Regions from separate parts of the Paenibacillus sp. FSL R5-0713 genome, predicted to be linked through region 2. Evidence: riboswitches for the same ligand, from Rfam matches in the RefSeq annotation. Region 2 holds a riboswitch; the other holds the start of a gene.
What was found. A riboswitch is a leader RNA that binds a small molecule or an ion and turns the genes downstream of it on or off. The one in region 2 is predicted to bind ZMP and ZTP.
Positions count from the first base shown of each region.

Region 1: linked by a shared signal. The riboswitch ahead of MKZ12_RS08470 (GNAT family N-acetyltransferase) and the one ahead of MKZ12_RS27180 (TIGR01440 family protein) in region 2 are both predicted to bind ZMP and ZTP.

Region 1 is NZ_CP150229.1:1,846,559-1,854,557, forward strand. Features, by position in the region: gene MKZ12_RS08440 (sporulation protein) at 1-485, opposite strand, end outside; gene MKZ12_RS08445 (cupin domain-containing protein) at 670-1,110, shown strand; gene MKZ12_RS08450 (hypothetical protein) at 1,130-1,678, shown strand; gene MKZ12_RS08455 (GNAT family N-acetyltransferase) at 1,678-2,217, shown strand; gene MKZ12_RS08460 (YfiT family bacillithiol transferase) at 2,263-2,787, shown strand; gene MKZ12_RS08465 (GNAT family N-acetyltransferase) at 2,822-3,337, shown strand; ZMP/ZTP riboswitch at 3,367-3,448, shown strand; gene MKZ12_RS08470 (GNAT family N-acetyltransferase) at 3,602-4,075, shown strand; gene MKZ12_RS08475 (VOC family protein) at 4,334-4,717, shown strand; gene MKZ12_RS08480 (class I SAM-dependent methyltransferase) at 4,937-5,656, shown strand; gene MKZ12_RS08485 (SDR family NAD(P)-dependent oxidoreductase) at 5,726-6,451, shown strand; gene MKZ12_RS08490 (response regulator transcription factor) at 6,477-7,166, shown strand; gene MKZ12_RS08495 (sensor histidine kinase) at 7,163-7,999, shown strand, end outside.
Region 2 is NZ_CP150229.1:6,085,673-6,093,671, forward strand. Features, by position in the region: gene upp (uracil phosphoribosyltransferase) at 1-514, opposite strand, end outside; gene glyA (serine hydroxymethyltransferase) at 943-2,190, opposite strand; gene MKZ12_RS27180 (TIGR01440 family protein) at 2,424-3,017, opposite strand; ZMP/ZTP riboswitch at 3,159-3,240, opposite strand; gene MKZ12_RS27185 (low molecular weight protein arginine phosphatase) at 3,337-3,909, opposite strand; gene MKZ12_RS27190 (manganese efflux pump MntP family protein) at 3,968-4,528, opposite strand; gene MKZ12_RS27195 (L-threonylcarbamoyladenylate synthase) at 4,733-5,971, opposite strand; gene spoIIR (stage II sporulation protein R) at 6,227-6,886, opposite strand; gene MKZ12_RS27205 (FtsW/RodA/SpoVE family cell cycle protein) at 7,149-7,999, opposite strand, start outside.

The DNA.
Region 1 (7,999 bases), 2.5 Mb from region 2:
GCATAGTCGTTGGTGACTTCACGCAGCTTGAAGCCAAGAATATCGATCGCATCGAGCACAGTATTCATGTCTTTGCTAGGAACAACATGCAGTCTGTCACGGTCTGATGGGTCCACCGCGCTTGAGATATCGAGCCCCGTTTCTACCCAAACTTCTGCACGATGCAGTGTAATTGGCAGATTTTCTGGCAGGTCAAATGAAAATTCTTTCTCCAATTTGGCTCCAGGCTGTAAAGTAAAACCTTCGGTGAGCAGGTATTTGGCGATAATGGCTGTTTCTTTTACTTTGCGATCATCGTGCTCCCGTATGTAATGGGTTTTGATTGAAAGATAGATTCGATCTACGTTCTGTTCCACATCTCCACCTTCAATGTACACAACCCCCGAGATGATTCCTCCAGGCGTGACTTCTGGGGTATGCAATTCCGTATTTACTTTGGCTGCTCCAACACCTACACTGGCTAACATTTTCTTGAAAAATGACATGCGCTCAACCTCCAGATCAGATGGTTTTATTATTGGGCATACATACGACTTCGACCTTAATACGGAAGCTGGGAGAGAAGCGTTTCAAATTTTGGCAAAGATATTCGCATATTCAAACAGGAGATTCGCTTAGTCGATGTCGAATGTTAGATTAAAGGGATTTTTTGTCAGGAGATGAAGACAATTGAACACAGAATTTTCAGAACAGAAATATGGTGAGACGGGTGTCAAAACCAGCTTTGAGCAGATGGCGAATGGGGAACAGAAATATAAAATGATATCCGAAGATGGCAGTTATTATTGCAGAACCGTTGCTTCTTCCCAGGGAGCATGGCAAAACAGTCATGTACATATCAGTCTAACGGAGTTTTATGTGGTGCAATCCGGATGGATTGCTTATGCCAGTTATGGAGACGATCAGGTGTTTTCCATTCGAGTGATGCGTGAAGGGGAGCATATTTTTGTCCAACCTGGAGTGCACCACAATATATATATGTCTGCACATAGCACGATCCATACAATCAAACATGGATTGAATACATCCAGTGATTGGATGGCATCACCTGAGTTGGATAGGTTAACTCAATCTGTAACAGAGAAGGAGCTGCTCCAGAAGTATGATTAACCAGACGGGAGGCAGACAGATGCGTAAAAGAACAATATTTTGGATTACGGGAATAACGATCATATTCTTGGTGACTCTGCTCATCTATAGCTATGTTATTCCAAGTGTGAATGCCAAAGATGTTGTGATGGCAGGTACCATCAGGCAGATTGATACGGATGCAGTTGAGGTAGAGTTAGAGATAACGCGAAAAAGAGAAGACAAAGATCAACATATGGTGTATCCCGTTGTCCCGGGGTGGGGAGGAGCCACATTCACTGAAGAACAAGATAATGCGTGGTACGTGCCTTCGTCTGTTGGCAGCTCCTATCTTGATCAAGTCATTCTGGAAGAGTATCTGAAGGTGCAGGGGAAAACGAGGAAATCAGCTGAGAATCTGATAGGGTTTGCAATCCCTGATGAGATGGGGAGTTACAAGTTGAGGTTTACGCTCAGATCCTTGGATGGAACGACTCAACCGCTTGAAAATCCCATCGTGTATTATGTTCACAACGAGCAGTTGTTGGGGAAGGATCTAAGTTGGGTTACGGGTGAAAATCTGGAGATCATTAAGGAGTATGCAGAGTGATGAGTGTATATGAATCAAACGGAATCACCGTACGTTTCTTGGAAACAGAAGATGAACACCAGCTGGTGAAGTGGCTGACTGACCCGGAAGTCCTTCAATACTATGAAGGCCGTGATCGGCCGCATGATCTGGAGCAGGTAAGAGAGCATTTTTACAATCAGGATGATGATGCTACCCGTTGTATCGTTGAGTATGCAGGAAGTCCCATAGGATACATTCAGTTCTATAAGCTTGAGGAAGAAGAACGAACGGAGTATGGTTATGGAGACACGGATGAGATCATCTATGGAACGGATCAGTTCATTGGTGAGATAGATTATTGGAACAAAGGTATCGGAACATTGCTGGTACAATCCATGCTGGCCTATCTCATTCATGAAAAACAAGCCCGTAAAGTGGTTATGGACCCTCAATCCTGGAACTTGCGAGCGATATCCTGTTATGAGAAATGTGGTTTTCAAAGGATTAAGCTGTTGGAGAAACATGAGCTGCATGAAGGGCAGATGAGAGACTGCTGGCTCATGGAATATGCACGTTAGAATATTAAGAGCTATTTTCATCATACAAACAAGGAGGAATAATGGATGGACGAACGATTTCCGATAGGCCCATTTGTACACACGGGTGAAGTTACTTTGGCACAGCGGGAGAAGTGGATTCAGGACATTGCTGAGCTACCTGAACGCGCGCGAGAAGCGGTAAAGGGGCTGAGTGAAGAGCAATTAAGTCTGCCGTATCGAGAAGGTGGATGGATGCTCAAACAGGTCATTCACCACATGGCAGACAGCCATATGAACAGTATGATTCGTTTCAAGTTGGCACTGACAGAGGATACACCTACAATTCGACCGTATTATGAAGAGCGTTGGGCTGAACTGAGTGATTCAAGGGACCTGGATGTTGAGTTCTCACTTCAAATTCTGGATGCGCTCCATCGTCGGTGGGTGGTTCTGTTAAATGCACTGACAGATGCGGATTATGCCAAACAATTCTATCATCCCTCATCGCAAGAAACGACGAGACTGGATTATAATCTGGGCATGTATGCTTGGCATGGCAAACACCATGTTGCTCATATTACATCGCTTCGAGATCGACTGGAAATTTAGTTAGGATAAATATCTTATTAAGGAGAATTTATTAATGACTGTACATATCAGATTATTAAATGAGAGTGATCCTGTAATTATATCCAAGGCGTTTCAGGAGCAGGGGTGGGGGAGATACGCTGAGCAGTATCTTCATTACTTGGCTGAACAACAGAATGGGGACCGTGTAACCTTGGTAGCCGAGTTGAATGGAGAATTTGCCGGATACGTGAATGTATTGTGGCATTCCAAATACCCTTCTTTCAGGGAACAAGGCATTCCTGAAATTAACGATTTTAATGTGCTGATCAAGTTCCAGCGCCAAGGTATTGGTTCACGGTTGATGGACCGCGCAGAGGAAGTTATTTCGGAACGAACGGATGTAGCAGGTATTGGTGTAGGCGTATTTTCCGATTATGGCAAAGCGCAAGTTTTATATGCCCATCGCGGATACATACCGGACGGTCATGGTGTTCACAGACACGATCATTACATTCAGCCAGGTGAAGAAACGATTATGGACGACGATGTTGTACTTTATCTTACGAAGAAATTAAGAGGCATACAATAGTGTGAGTGATGGATACTGGTTGTTAAATATCGATTGTGTGTGACTGGCGTAAACGTGGAGTGAACCACGAGGAAGCACATATATTATATGCCGTACGCCTGGGCAAAGTGTTTGATCTTTTGATCAAACACTTTATTTATTATTCGGGTACGAGAGGACGGGTGGCGGCAATGAAAATGGCGTTTGTTTTACTTGATGGAATGACAAGCATGGATTTGGCTGGATTCTATGAAGCTGTGATCTTTAAGGGGAGGGGGTGGCAAGATGACTATTCGTCTTTTTCAAACGATTGATCAGCCAGCAGTGCTGAAAATGATGACGGATCATAATTTTCAATTCCCTTCGTTTATACGCGAACAGTATCCTGCGCGCTGGGATTTATTTTTAAATATGATGGATGAACGGATCAGTGCTTATTATGTCATGGTTGACGAAGCAGATGTTGTCATAGGTCATGCTGGTTATATCTTTCAGCCTACGGTTAACCGATATGAAATCGTTGGCATTGTTACGTGTAAATCACACCTTCGACAAGGTGTAGCACGTACACTAATTACTGAAATATGCATGAAAATAGCTGGATTTGGATGTAGTGATATCATGCTTTACACACTTGATCATGCAGAAAATGAAGCAGCGCTCGTATTTTATGAACGAATGAATTTTCAAAAGGAAGGTATTGATATGAATTATTATACCTCGGGATTCCATAGGCTGGCTCTTGTCAAAACACTATAAGTAACTTCAAGAAATCCATTTTACTCAAAATCTGATCTTGATTTGTTAAGCTAATTTAACCTATCTGCATAGTGAAGGGGAAGCTCCTATTCTCCAAAGTAGGATCGCTACAACGGTCTGATCTGAAACTTCGATCAAAGCAGTGTAATGCCAAAGAAAGATAATGAAAAAGCTGTCCTGCATGTTATACTCTATTGGAAGTTGAAGAATGATAAGCAGGATGTTGAGAGATTAGATGATCAGAGGAGTGAATGATGCATGTTTAGCAAAGTTGGCCAGGTTATGTTGTATGTCAACAATCAAGATGAATCACTGGCATTTTGGACGGAAGTTGCAGGATTCCACATTGTGGATGAAGTAAACCTCGACGAGGGCATGAGATGGATTGAGATTGCGCCTACCCCAGATTCGCAGACGAGCATTATTCTCCATGACAAAGAGTTTGTCGAGCGGATGTCGGTGGGTGTAAATCTGGGCACACCATCATTAATGTTCTTTACCGAAAATCTGGATCAACTATATGCTGACTTGTCTGGAAAACATGTAACGGTTGGAGAGATTGTCGAGATGCCAACGGGGCGTGTCTTCAACTTTGCTGATAACGAAAAAAATTACTTTGCAGTCATGGAACGGGCGAAGTAAACTGTAACTCATAACTGCTACAATTGTTAGCGATCGACATCCAAGTCGGTCGTTTTTTTGTTGGAAAAATCTTATATTTCAAAGTAGAAAAATACAAGAAAAATAGAGGATTAATGGTTAAAAATGTTATAATAAAGTGTAGCTGATTTAATGAAAATGACGAGGAATGAATGGTCTGAACTGAAGGTTCGGGTGGAGGATTTAAGGAGGAATGTGGTAGTGGAAAAAACGATTAAAAGTGTACAGGATCTATATGATATGCTCGATGCAGACTTCAGATCTGCCAAGCAATTTTGGGAGCCTTTCTATGAGGATCGGAACAGACCCATACCCTTTTTCCCAAACAAACCGGATGAGAATCTGGTAGCGCATGTGAACGCAGGTTTGCTGGCAGGTGGCAAGGCACTGGAACTGGGTTGTGGTCCAGGCAGAAATGCATTGTATTTGACCCGCCAAGGATATCAGGTAGATGCTTATGATCTTTCCAAGACAGCTATTGCCTGGGCTAAGGAGAGGGCGGCAGAAGAGCAACTGGACGTACATTTTGAATGTCGCTCCGTGTTCGAACTGGCCCCGCAGCAAGAATATGATCTTGTCTACGACTCGGGTTGTCTGCATCATCTGCTACCTCATCAGCGGATTCCTTACATAGAGATGATTCACCAAGCGCTCAAGCCCGGAGGATACTTTGGGATGAGCTGTTTTGCTCCTGGTTTTGGCGGTCAAGGTGGGCCGGAGAGCGTCATGGATGATTGGCAGGTATATCAAGAGAAGTCGATGAAAGGCGGACTGGCCTTTACGGAGGAAAAGCTCCGTTATTTACTACAAGATCCATTTGAATGCGTGGAATTACGTCCTATGAAGGCGATGGGCCAGGATGAGAATTGTTTTGGATTACCCATTTTGTGGGTGACCATGTGGAGAAAACCGGGCGTGTAGTTATAGAGTTATAAAGTCATAGGGTGGAGTTTAACTAATACTGCATTGAGCGAGAGAAGGCGGGGGAATATGAGACAGAGGTATTTTATCATTACAGGTACATCCAAAGGAATTGGCAAACAGCTCGCGGAGTTGTTGTTAGCCAGGGGAGACTGGGTCTATGGCATTTCACGCGGGCATTCGCACGAGTTGGAATCAAGCGAGGAATGGAGCGGGCGTTACCATCATGTTCAGTACGATCTAGCCGACCTGACGGGGATTGATGATATGGTTACACGTGTATTGGACGAAATCCCTTCTCAGGAAGCTGATTGCATTGGACTCATTAATAATGCAGCGATGCTGGAGCCTCTAGGACCCATAGAACAATGCAGTGCGGCAGAGATAAGTCAGAGTCTTAACATCAGTCTTGCAGCGCCAATGATACTGAGCTCATCTTTTATTCAACAAACCAATCACCTGTCCGCCAGACGTAAAATTGTTAATCTCTCATCGGGTTCGGGAAGTTATCCCGCGCCTTCAATGGCAGTGTACTGTACATCCAAAGCAGGCCTGAACATGTTCACCCAATGCGTATCTTTGGAGCAAACGGGTCAACAGAATCCTGTTGAGATCATTGTTTTTGATCCGGGGATGGTCGATACAGAGTTACAGGCTGCTGCACGAGGCAAAAGTACAGAGGAGTTTGCGCTTGCAGGCATGTTCAATCAAGTGTATGAAGCAGGCCAATTAAGATCGCCACGAGACGTCGCGATACAGTTGATCGAGCGGATGGATGGACACAATCAACCTTAGAAGAACAGAAACGTGGTGAACTCTCTTGTTTAAAATTATGCTCATTGAAGACGACGAATCGTTATTTAATGAAATCAAGGAACGGTTATCCCAATGGTCGTATGACGTGTATGGTGTGCAGGACTTTGGCAAGGTATTGCAGGAGTACAGCGTAATTCAGCCGCAATTGGTCATTATTGATATTCAGCTGCCCCAATATGACGGGTTCCATTGGTGTCGGATCATTCGTTCGCATTCCAATGTGCCGATTATCTTTTTGTCCTCACGGGATCATCCTGCGGATATGGTCATGTCCATGCATTTGGGTGCAGACGATTTTATCCAGAAGCCGTTTCACTTCGATGTATTGATTGCCAAGATTCAGGCAACTCTGCGGAGGGTGTACAACTACAATACAGAGCATATTGAACTCCGGACTTGGCGCGGTGCTGCAATTGAATATGTGAAAAATACACTCACTTGCGGGGATGAATCTGTTTTGTTAACCAAAAATGAGATGTTCATCCTTAAAGTGCTGGTGGAGCACAAAAATCAGATCGTTACCCGTGAGGATCTCATCCGGAGCTTGTGGGATCACGAGCATTTCGTGAGTGACAATACGCTGACGGTTAACGTTAATCGGTTACGGAAGAAGCTTGAACCCATCGGCTTGGAGCGATACATTGAAACCAAGGTAGGTCAGGGGTACATGGCAACGGAAGAGGCAGAAGCATGAAGTACATACGAGAAAGGGCTAGTTGGTTATGTCTACTGGTAAGCATACAACTTATTATTTTATTGGTAGCTTACCTGGACTCGTCCATTCCATTCCAATCTGTGGTGTATATCGTAGTGCTGAATGTGGTGGTCTGTCTTGTTTTTATCTGGGCGAGATATCTGAAAGAGACTCGTTTCTATAAAAAGTTGAGCACCTGGGATCATACCTATGATCTGGGAGAACTCGACATCGCCGAAAGTCCATATGAGCAGATCGTACATGAGGCCCTCAGTTCCCAGACACAGCGATATCGTAAGGAGTCGTCACATCATTTTATCGCTCTGGAACAGGAGAAGGACGAGATGTTGTCCTGGATTCATGAGGTGAAGACCCCACTGACTGCGTTGCAACTGATGATCGAGCGCTTGCCAGATGATAAGCTACGGAGCCAAATGACATATGAATGGTTACGAATCCATCAGTTGCTGGATCAGCAGCTTCATCAGAAGCGGATTCCGTTCATGCATAATGATCTGTTCATCGAAGAGACGGAATTTGAACCGATATTGAATAGTGAGATTCGAGCACTGAGATCGTGGTGCATATCCAAGGGGATTGGCTTTGATGTGTCGTTGATGGTATCGCGTGTGCTCACAGACAGCAAATGGTTAGGCTTCATCCTCCGGCAGTTGTTGAGCAATGCGGTGAAATATAGCGATTCATCGGACATCCTCATTGAAAGTCGGGAACAGGATGGACATGTCATACTGATGATTAAGGATCACGGGCGAGGGATTGAGGCTCAGGATCTGCCGCGTATATTTGATAAAGGATTTACGTCTACCCGAGGC
Region 2 (7,999 bases):
CCTGTACAGCTTTAACGCCTTCCGGTGCTGCTACCAGGTTCATCATCTTGATTTGGGTACAGCCACGTTTTTTGAGCACGTCAATAGCTGCAATCGCCGAACCGCCAGTTGCAAGCATCGGATCAATTACGATCAATTGACGCTCTGTCACGTCTGTAGGCAGTTTGGTGTAGTATTCTACCGGTTGCAGTGTTTCCGGATCACGGAACAGACCAACATGTCCAACTTTTGCGGCTGGCAACAATTTTACAACGCCATCCAGCATTCCGAGTCCTGCACGCAGAATCGGCACCAGTCCGAGCATGCGTCCAGAGATGACTTTACCTTGTGTTGCAGCTACAGGTGTCTGTACATCAATCGTTTCCAGTTCAACATCTCTTGTAATCTCATAAGCCATCAACGTTGCCACTTCATCCACCAATTCACGAAAATCTTTCGTATTCGTACGCATGTCGCGTATAAACGTCAGTTTGTGTTGAATCAAAGGGTGATCACATATTACTAATTTTCCCATCTAATTTGTCCCTCCGGTAAGTTCTTCATGTTCAGCATTTCCAAATATACCTAGCCACCATTCATGGGCTCGATAAATCCTGTATATTATATCATCACCAACAACGAATTACACCATCAAAGGGCACCCAATCATTACAGAATACCGAATCCTATAAAAAACAGGACCGGAAAATGATCCATCCGGTCCTGTTTTGCTCCTGCTGTTATGTCATTGAGTATGTTCAAAAACGTGTAAACACTAAAGATGCTCCGCAAACCGAATGACCTTCCGATCGCTGTTATCCCCTGATTTTTGTGATCTCCTATAAAAGGAGAAAATCAGGGGATAAAGGCGAGCGCTTCGCTTCTCCGGTTGCAATCTGCCAGCTTCGTCTTTTGTATTCCAATTTAAACAAACTCAAAAGAAAGCAGCATGAGCAAAGTTTTTTAGTATTTAAGGTCGGTATAGAGCGGGAATTGGTCTGTCAGTGCAGTCACTTCTGCACGAGCTTCATCCAGCTTCGCCGTATCTTTTGGATTTTTCAACGTTTTGGCAATGATCTTACCAATGGCAACCATCGCTTCTTCGTTCATACCACGGGAAGTTGCAGCAGGTGTACCAATTCGAATACCACTCGTTACAAACGGGCTTGTAGGGTCGAATGGAATTGCATTTTTGTTCACGGTAATACCGATGGAATCAAGTACATGCTCAGCTTCTTTACCTGTGATGTTCACACTGCGTGTGTCGATCAGCATCAAGTGGTTATCTGTACCACCGGATACGATGTTCAAGCCTTCAGCGATCAGTGTTTCAGCCAAAACCTGTGCGTTTTTCACAACGTTCTGTGCATATGTTTTGAACTCTGGTTGCAAAGCTTCTCCGAATGCTACCGCTTTGGAAGCAATTACGTGCATCAAAGGACCACCTTGGGAACCCGGGAATACCGCTTTATCAATCGCTGCTGCCCATGCTTTACGGCACAGAATCATACCACCACGAGGTCCACGCAACGTTTTGTGTGTTGTTGTTGTTACGAAATGCGCATGTGGAACCGGGTTTGGATGCAAACCAGCAGCAACCAATCCTGCAATATGAGCCATATCCACCATGAACAAAGCACCTACATCATTGGCGATGGAAGCCAGCTTTTCAAAATCAATGGTACGCGGATATGCACTTGCACCTGCAACGATCAGACGAGGGCGGTGTTTGAAAGCCGCTTTGCGCACTTCATCATAATCAATCAGGAATGTATCTTCCTGCACGCCGTATGCCACAAAGTTGTACAGTAAACCAGAAGCGTTAACCGGGCTACCGTGCGTGAGGTGTCCACCATGGGCAAGGTTCATACCAAGTACAGTATCACCAGGTTTCAACGCTGCAAGATATACTGCCATGTTCGCTTGTGCGCCGGAGTGAGGTTGAACATTCACGTGTTCTGCTCCGAACAATTCTTTGGCACGATCACGCGCAATGTCTTCAACTACGTCCACATGCTCACAACCGCCATAGTAACGTTTACCTGGATAGCCTTCAGCGTACTTGTTGGTCAGTACAGATCCCAATGCTTCGATTACTGCTTCACTCACGATGTTCTCGGATGCAATCAGTTCGATGTTGTTCTGTTGACGTTTCAGTTCAAGATTCATCGCTTCCAGTACTGCCGGGTCATTCTTGCGCAATTGTTCCATGATTAAATTCCTCCCAGTTATAAGTGAAGTTATAAAGCGAAACTACAGTGGTTACACTCCTCACTTCGATTGCATCACCATCTTCCGATCGCTGTTATCCCCTGATTTTTCTGAACTCCCTTATAATAAAGGGAAAATCCGGTGATAAAGGCGAACGCTTTGCTTCTTCAGATTGGTGCTGCACTCTCCGTTTTTGTGTAAAGTCTAATTTAGCTTTATATTGGTTGAAGATATCAGTCACAAAATGTTGAATCTGGTTGTTCTTCCATACGATACACCGCGCGTTCGCCGCCAATTAACTTCGGACGAGTCAACGCTGTGGTCACACGCGCATCTCCAACATAGCGGAGCGCTGTACGAAAAGGTACGGCTACATGCCGGAGATGCATGCCAATCATCGTCTCCCCAATGTCCAGTCCCGCATGGGCCTGCACATGTTCAGCCAGGCATGGATCGGTCAGCGAACGATATGCTGCGGATGCCATTGAACCTCCGGCCTTGGGCACGGGTACTGCACCAACCTCAGTCAATCCAAGACGAGTCAGCACAGAACGTTCCATGACCAGCGCACGGTTTAGATGCTCACAACATTGGAATACGGTATCAAAACCGAATTCCTCCTGCACTTCGCGTATACCCGCAAGAAGCTGTTGCGCCACTTCAATAGCACCACTCGTACCAATCCGTGCCCCTGCAACTTCACTTGTGCTTGTACCGATCACAACGATCTGTCCAGGCCCAAGCCGTCCGGCAAGCGCCAGTTCATGCAGAATGGATGCGGTCTGTTCCTGCAATCCGGGTTGTTCTGAATCTAACTCTATAGTCATCCTATCATCGCCTCCTGATAAAATCATGCCCGCTGTCTCTTGGCTGTCCTTCGTATTCTTGCACGGCATCTCAGGTACTATTATAGCGAATATTCAGATGAAAGACGAAAAAAAGAGCAGTCTGCGGGTAACGCAGAATTGCTCTTTTGCCCAGGCGACCGGCCGTTTGTTCCGGTGCTCCATCGTGGTTATGCCCACTTCGTCGCCAGTTACACCGGATCCCTGTTTTCCCCTTCATCATAAAACAACCCGCGTCTAAAATCAACGGTTAATTTACATCACGTGTCCTGTTTCTCTAACCTGCCCCGCAGGATCAGAATTATCCCAGCTTATCCAAAAGCCGGTCCAATGCCGTCCGAATCTCGGCCGCAGCGATATTATAATCATCACGACTCCCACCAAATGGATCGGAGATGTCAAAACTAGGAATTCGTTGTCTGATCTCAATGGCTCGCTCACGTTCCGATGCCAGGATCTCTTGCCCAAGGGCACGTTTCATCTCCAGCGTTGCAAACAGGCTGTCCAATTCCTGAACATCTCTTAATACCTGCTCGTCGTCCTCCACATACTCTTTCAATGTATAGGTTTTGTGGACAGAGTCGGGAAATACCTGCATGACATGCTGCTTATGACTCCGTGTTAATGTAAGAACCAGATCCGCCCAACCTACCAGGTTGGCGCTAAGTTGTGTGGAATGAGGTGGACCTTCAACGTTATGATCTCTCAGAACCGCTTCCGCATGACGGGAAATCGGCATACCAGACGTAGCTGCCACACCTGCGGAACGAACCTCTACCTGAATGCCGCGCTCCGATGCCAACTTTCGCAAAAGCCCCTCTGCCATGGGGCTGCGGCACGTATTGCCTGTACATACGAATAAAATATGTTTCATTGTGTTAGCCTCCCCATTTTACATATGATGCGAATGATAGGATATCTCAAGTTTTATTTTAAAATATAAACAAAAGTCCAAACGCAAGCAAGATTGCGCCACCAATGGCCTCACCATAATCCCCGAGATTCTGACTCACCCGACGGCCTAATAGCAGCCCCATCACCGACATCACCCCGCCACAAAAGCCAAAAGCCAGTACGGTTAAGATCAGATCACTGCTAAACATCCCTAAGGAAACGCCAACGGAGAACGAATCCACACTTACGCTGAGGGAGAACAGTATAACGCCGAGCAGGGAACGGTGGTCCACCAGCTTGGTATCGCCTTCACGGAATGCATTCAGAATCATATGACCACCCAGCAGAACAAGTAATCCACCTGCTGCATACGTCGTAATGTCACCGAGCAGCGAGCTGACGTATTTGCCCATATACATACCGATGAGCGGCATGATGATATGAAATAGCGCCGTAACTGTACTGATTCGCAATACATCCCTCAGCCGAATGCCCTTCATGCCAATTCCGATCCCGAGTGAAAACGCATCGAGGCCAAGCGCAACTGCCATGATCAAAATGGTTACCAACTGCCCTACATGGGCAGACACATCCCACATCCCCATACCCCCAAATCACGTAAAGGTTCTTGTACACGATATGCGGACAAGGACCTAAACATGACCGATGAAAGGTAAACGACGACGGATCTACTCCATCTCCATGATGCATAAGGCTAGATTGTAGGCAGGTGGATGCGATGTTTTAATTGATTTGTTTTGGAAAAGAGTGCGTAGCTCTCCTGACTGTATGATCAGGAGAGCTTAGGAGGGCTGTGGGTCGCCAACTTGGATGAGTTGGTTACCCGCGGCCTTGAGCAGCCGATTCATGACGGCTGCTCCCAGCCCTTCGCGTGAGCAGGCTTCAGCCACAATATATGTGGCGCCTTGCTCATCGCAGCTGCGCAGCGCGGCGTATAGCCTGCGCGCTGCTTCCTCCAGCTCGCTGGCGTCACCCAGCGAGAACACGGCATCGGCGCGGTACTGCTCCGCATGCTCGGCGAACGCCAGCACGGCGGTGCGCTCTCCGCGCTGCGCCGCCTCTGCGAGGGCGGCGCTGGTCCAGGCCGCCACCGCTGCGGGCGGCCCCTCCACCACGCACAGCGCCCCTGCGGGTGCGTAGTGCGTGTACTTCATGCCCGGCGAGCGCGGCGCCGGGCTTCCCACGCCAACGGCCCCCTCCGCGAGTAGCGCGGGGTCCGTGGCGACACGGGCGGCAACGGCGGACAGCTGTTCCGCCGTAATGCCGCCAGGGCGCAGGATGGTGACGGTACCGTCGTCACCGACCTGCACCACCGTGGACTCGACGCCCACCCCGGTGGGGCCGCCGTCCACGATGCCGCCGATGCGGCCATCCAGATCCTCGCGCACATGAGACGCGAGTGTTGGGCTTGGCCGCCCGGAGCGGTTGGCGCTTGGCGCAGCCACAGGGCATGCCGCCGCCGCGATCAACTGCAAGGCCACCGGGTGGTCCGGCATGCGCACGGCCACCGTATCCAGACCGGCGGTGACACGCGGGGACACCGCCCCCGGCCTAACCGGCAGCACCAGCGTCAGCGGTCCCGGCCAGAAGGCCGCCATCAGCGCTTCCGCTGTCTCATTCACTTCCGTGACCAGAGTGTCCAACTGGTCACGGTGCGCGATATGCACAATCAGTGGATTGTCGGAAGGTCGGCCTTTGGCGACAAATACAGCCTCCACAGCTGCCGTGCTACGCGCATCCGCACCCAGGCCGTAGACCGTTTCGGTCGGAAAGGCCACCGTCTGACCTTGACGAAGACAGGCTGCGGCAGCCTGCAAGTCGTCGAGCGCCCTTTGATGGGCGCTCCCCTTTTTCACATCCGCTAATTCAATATTACCCAATCCATGATCATTCTCATTGCTTAATAAAACGCGCACATCCCAATTGACTGTGACCATCTCTGCTGGAGTTCCCTTGTCATGAACCTCCATGTCATTTCTCATTTCTGAGGTGGATTGCACTTGCTCATTCTCTCTATTCATATATCCATCATTCCTAAACATCATAATAGGTTACTTGTGCACGTGAGAAATACACTTTAAACTCCATACACATCCTTGTTCACTTCGCTTCATACTCCATGTTCAATATAAGTAATTATAACATACCTGTCCCGCCTCGGATGCCCTTCATACTTCGCTCCACGCATGAGTCTCACTGTAGCTTCAACCCCAATTCATATCAAAAGGGCAGCTCCCTGAATTGAAGCCACCCACATCTATAGTATAAATCCGTTGTTATGAGAATAACCCAGTGACCCAACTCCATAGTTTCACAGCCATATCCCACAGAAAGAATCTCGCCTCCGGTGTCTCTCCCTGCACAGACGCCTCTGCATCTCCAGGTTCAGCCGCTGCGGCCGATACGTTTGAAGGTTTCGCCAGTGCATCCCCGGTCCCTGAATCAATGAAACACAGCGGCGGGAACAACACACACCACCAGTTCTGACCTTTGCCTTCGCCTAATGTAATCCGAACCGCTTCATAATCTCCAGCAGGATACACGGTGCCTCCATATAGCTTGGTTGGGAACGGAACCGAACCCAATTCCACCTGATACTCATACTTCAAACCGCGACTGGCCAACTCTTCTCCTACTCTATTTTCAATCTCGGACAAATGCTCACGAATGACATGGCGTGCTTCATCCAGACTTTGCGGATTCTCCAGTTCGGCTACCCACTCACCCATCTGAGCAACGACAGCATCCCGAATCTCGCGTTTCACCAATTGATCTCCCGGTGCATCCGAGTTTGCTAGAATACGCAAGCGAATCGATTGTTCAGGAATCGCTGTGGCCGCCACAGCTGCATCCGTTTTCTGACCTTCCCACATCATGATCATCATCATAAGACATACAATAATAAGTCCAATTTGCTTAACAATTCGTCTGTTCATTCCGTTCTCCCCCTCAGCTCTCTGATCACGCGACCTGCAACTCTCTCATGTCTATCAGTATGCCCGGGAGAGACGGAAGTAAACCTAGCATATACAATAAATCTACTAAATCGATTCTATGATATACACACGCTCACCAGTCATGTTAAAAAGGCTGATCCGCACCTGGTTACAGGGCAAATCAACCTCGTTATCCTTATGAACAATGAACAATCACGTTAGTCGCTCCACCACTGTGCTTTTCATTAAACTATTTCAGCAGTTACACAGCACTTTTCTCTTTCTTGAGCATATTCCATAAACGTTCCGACAACCGCGGTTGCTGCTCCCCCATGAGAAGTTCATCCTCCTCTTCCTGACCATATAACTTAATACTCATGACCACACCAATACAAGCCATGTTAATGAGCAGGGAGGTGCCCCCGTAACTGATGAATGGCAACGTAATTCCTGTGAGCGGCATCAGGCCGAGGAACGCCCCCACATTCTCAAACACCTGATACAACAACATTCCGATAATACCTACAATGATGACGGGTCCCGCGCGATCTCTGCAACTCAGAGCAATCCACACCATACGTTGAATCAGAATAAAGTACAACAGAATCAGTACGGATGCACCGACAAAGCCAAACTCCTCTGCGATCACGACAAAAATGGAATCCGAATACGTATAAGGGACTCGACCGCTCTGAACGGATGTTCCTTGCAAATAACCTTTGCCGATGATGCCCCCTGAACCAATGGCTAAACCTGCATTTTTCGTATGCCAGGACGCTTTGGAGGTAGCCTTTTCCGGCACAAGCCAGGGATCAATTCGCTCCGCCCAGTGCTCCCTTTTTATCTTTTCAAGAAAGGTGAATACTTCATCATGGTAGAACGTATAGGCTTTAACAAAACCAAAGAAGGTCACTCCAACAATCGTCAGTACAATTAATACGTGCTTCAGTCTCATATTTCCGATCCAGAATACCGCAGCCAGAATCACCACATACCCCAATGCATTGCCTAGATCATTCTGAGCCATAACCAGAGCAAATGGAATAAACGCCCAGCAGCCAATCGGCACAATATCTCTCCAAAATTGCAGCGTGCCTCGTTGTCTCTTCACAA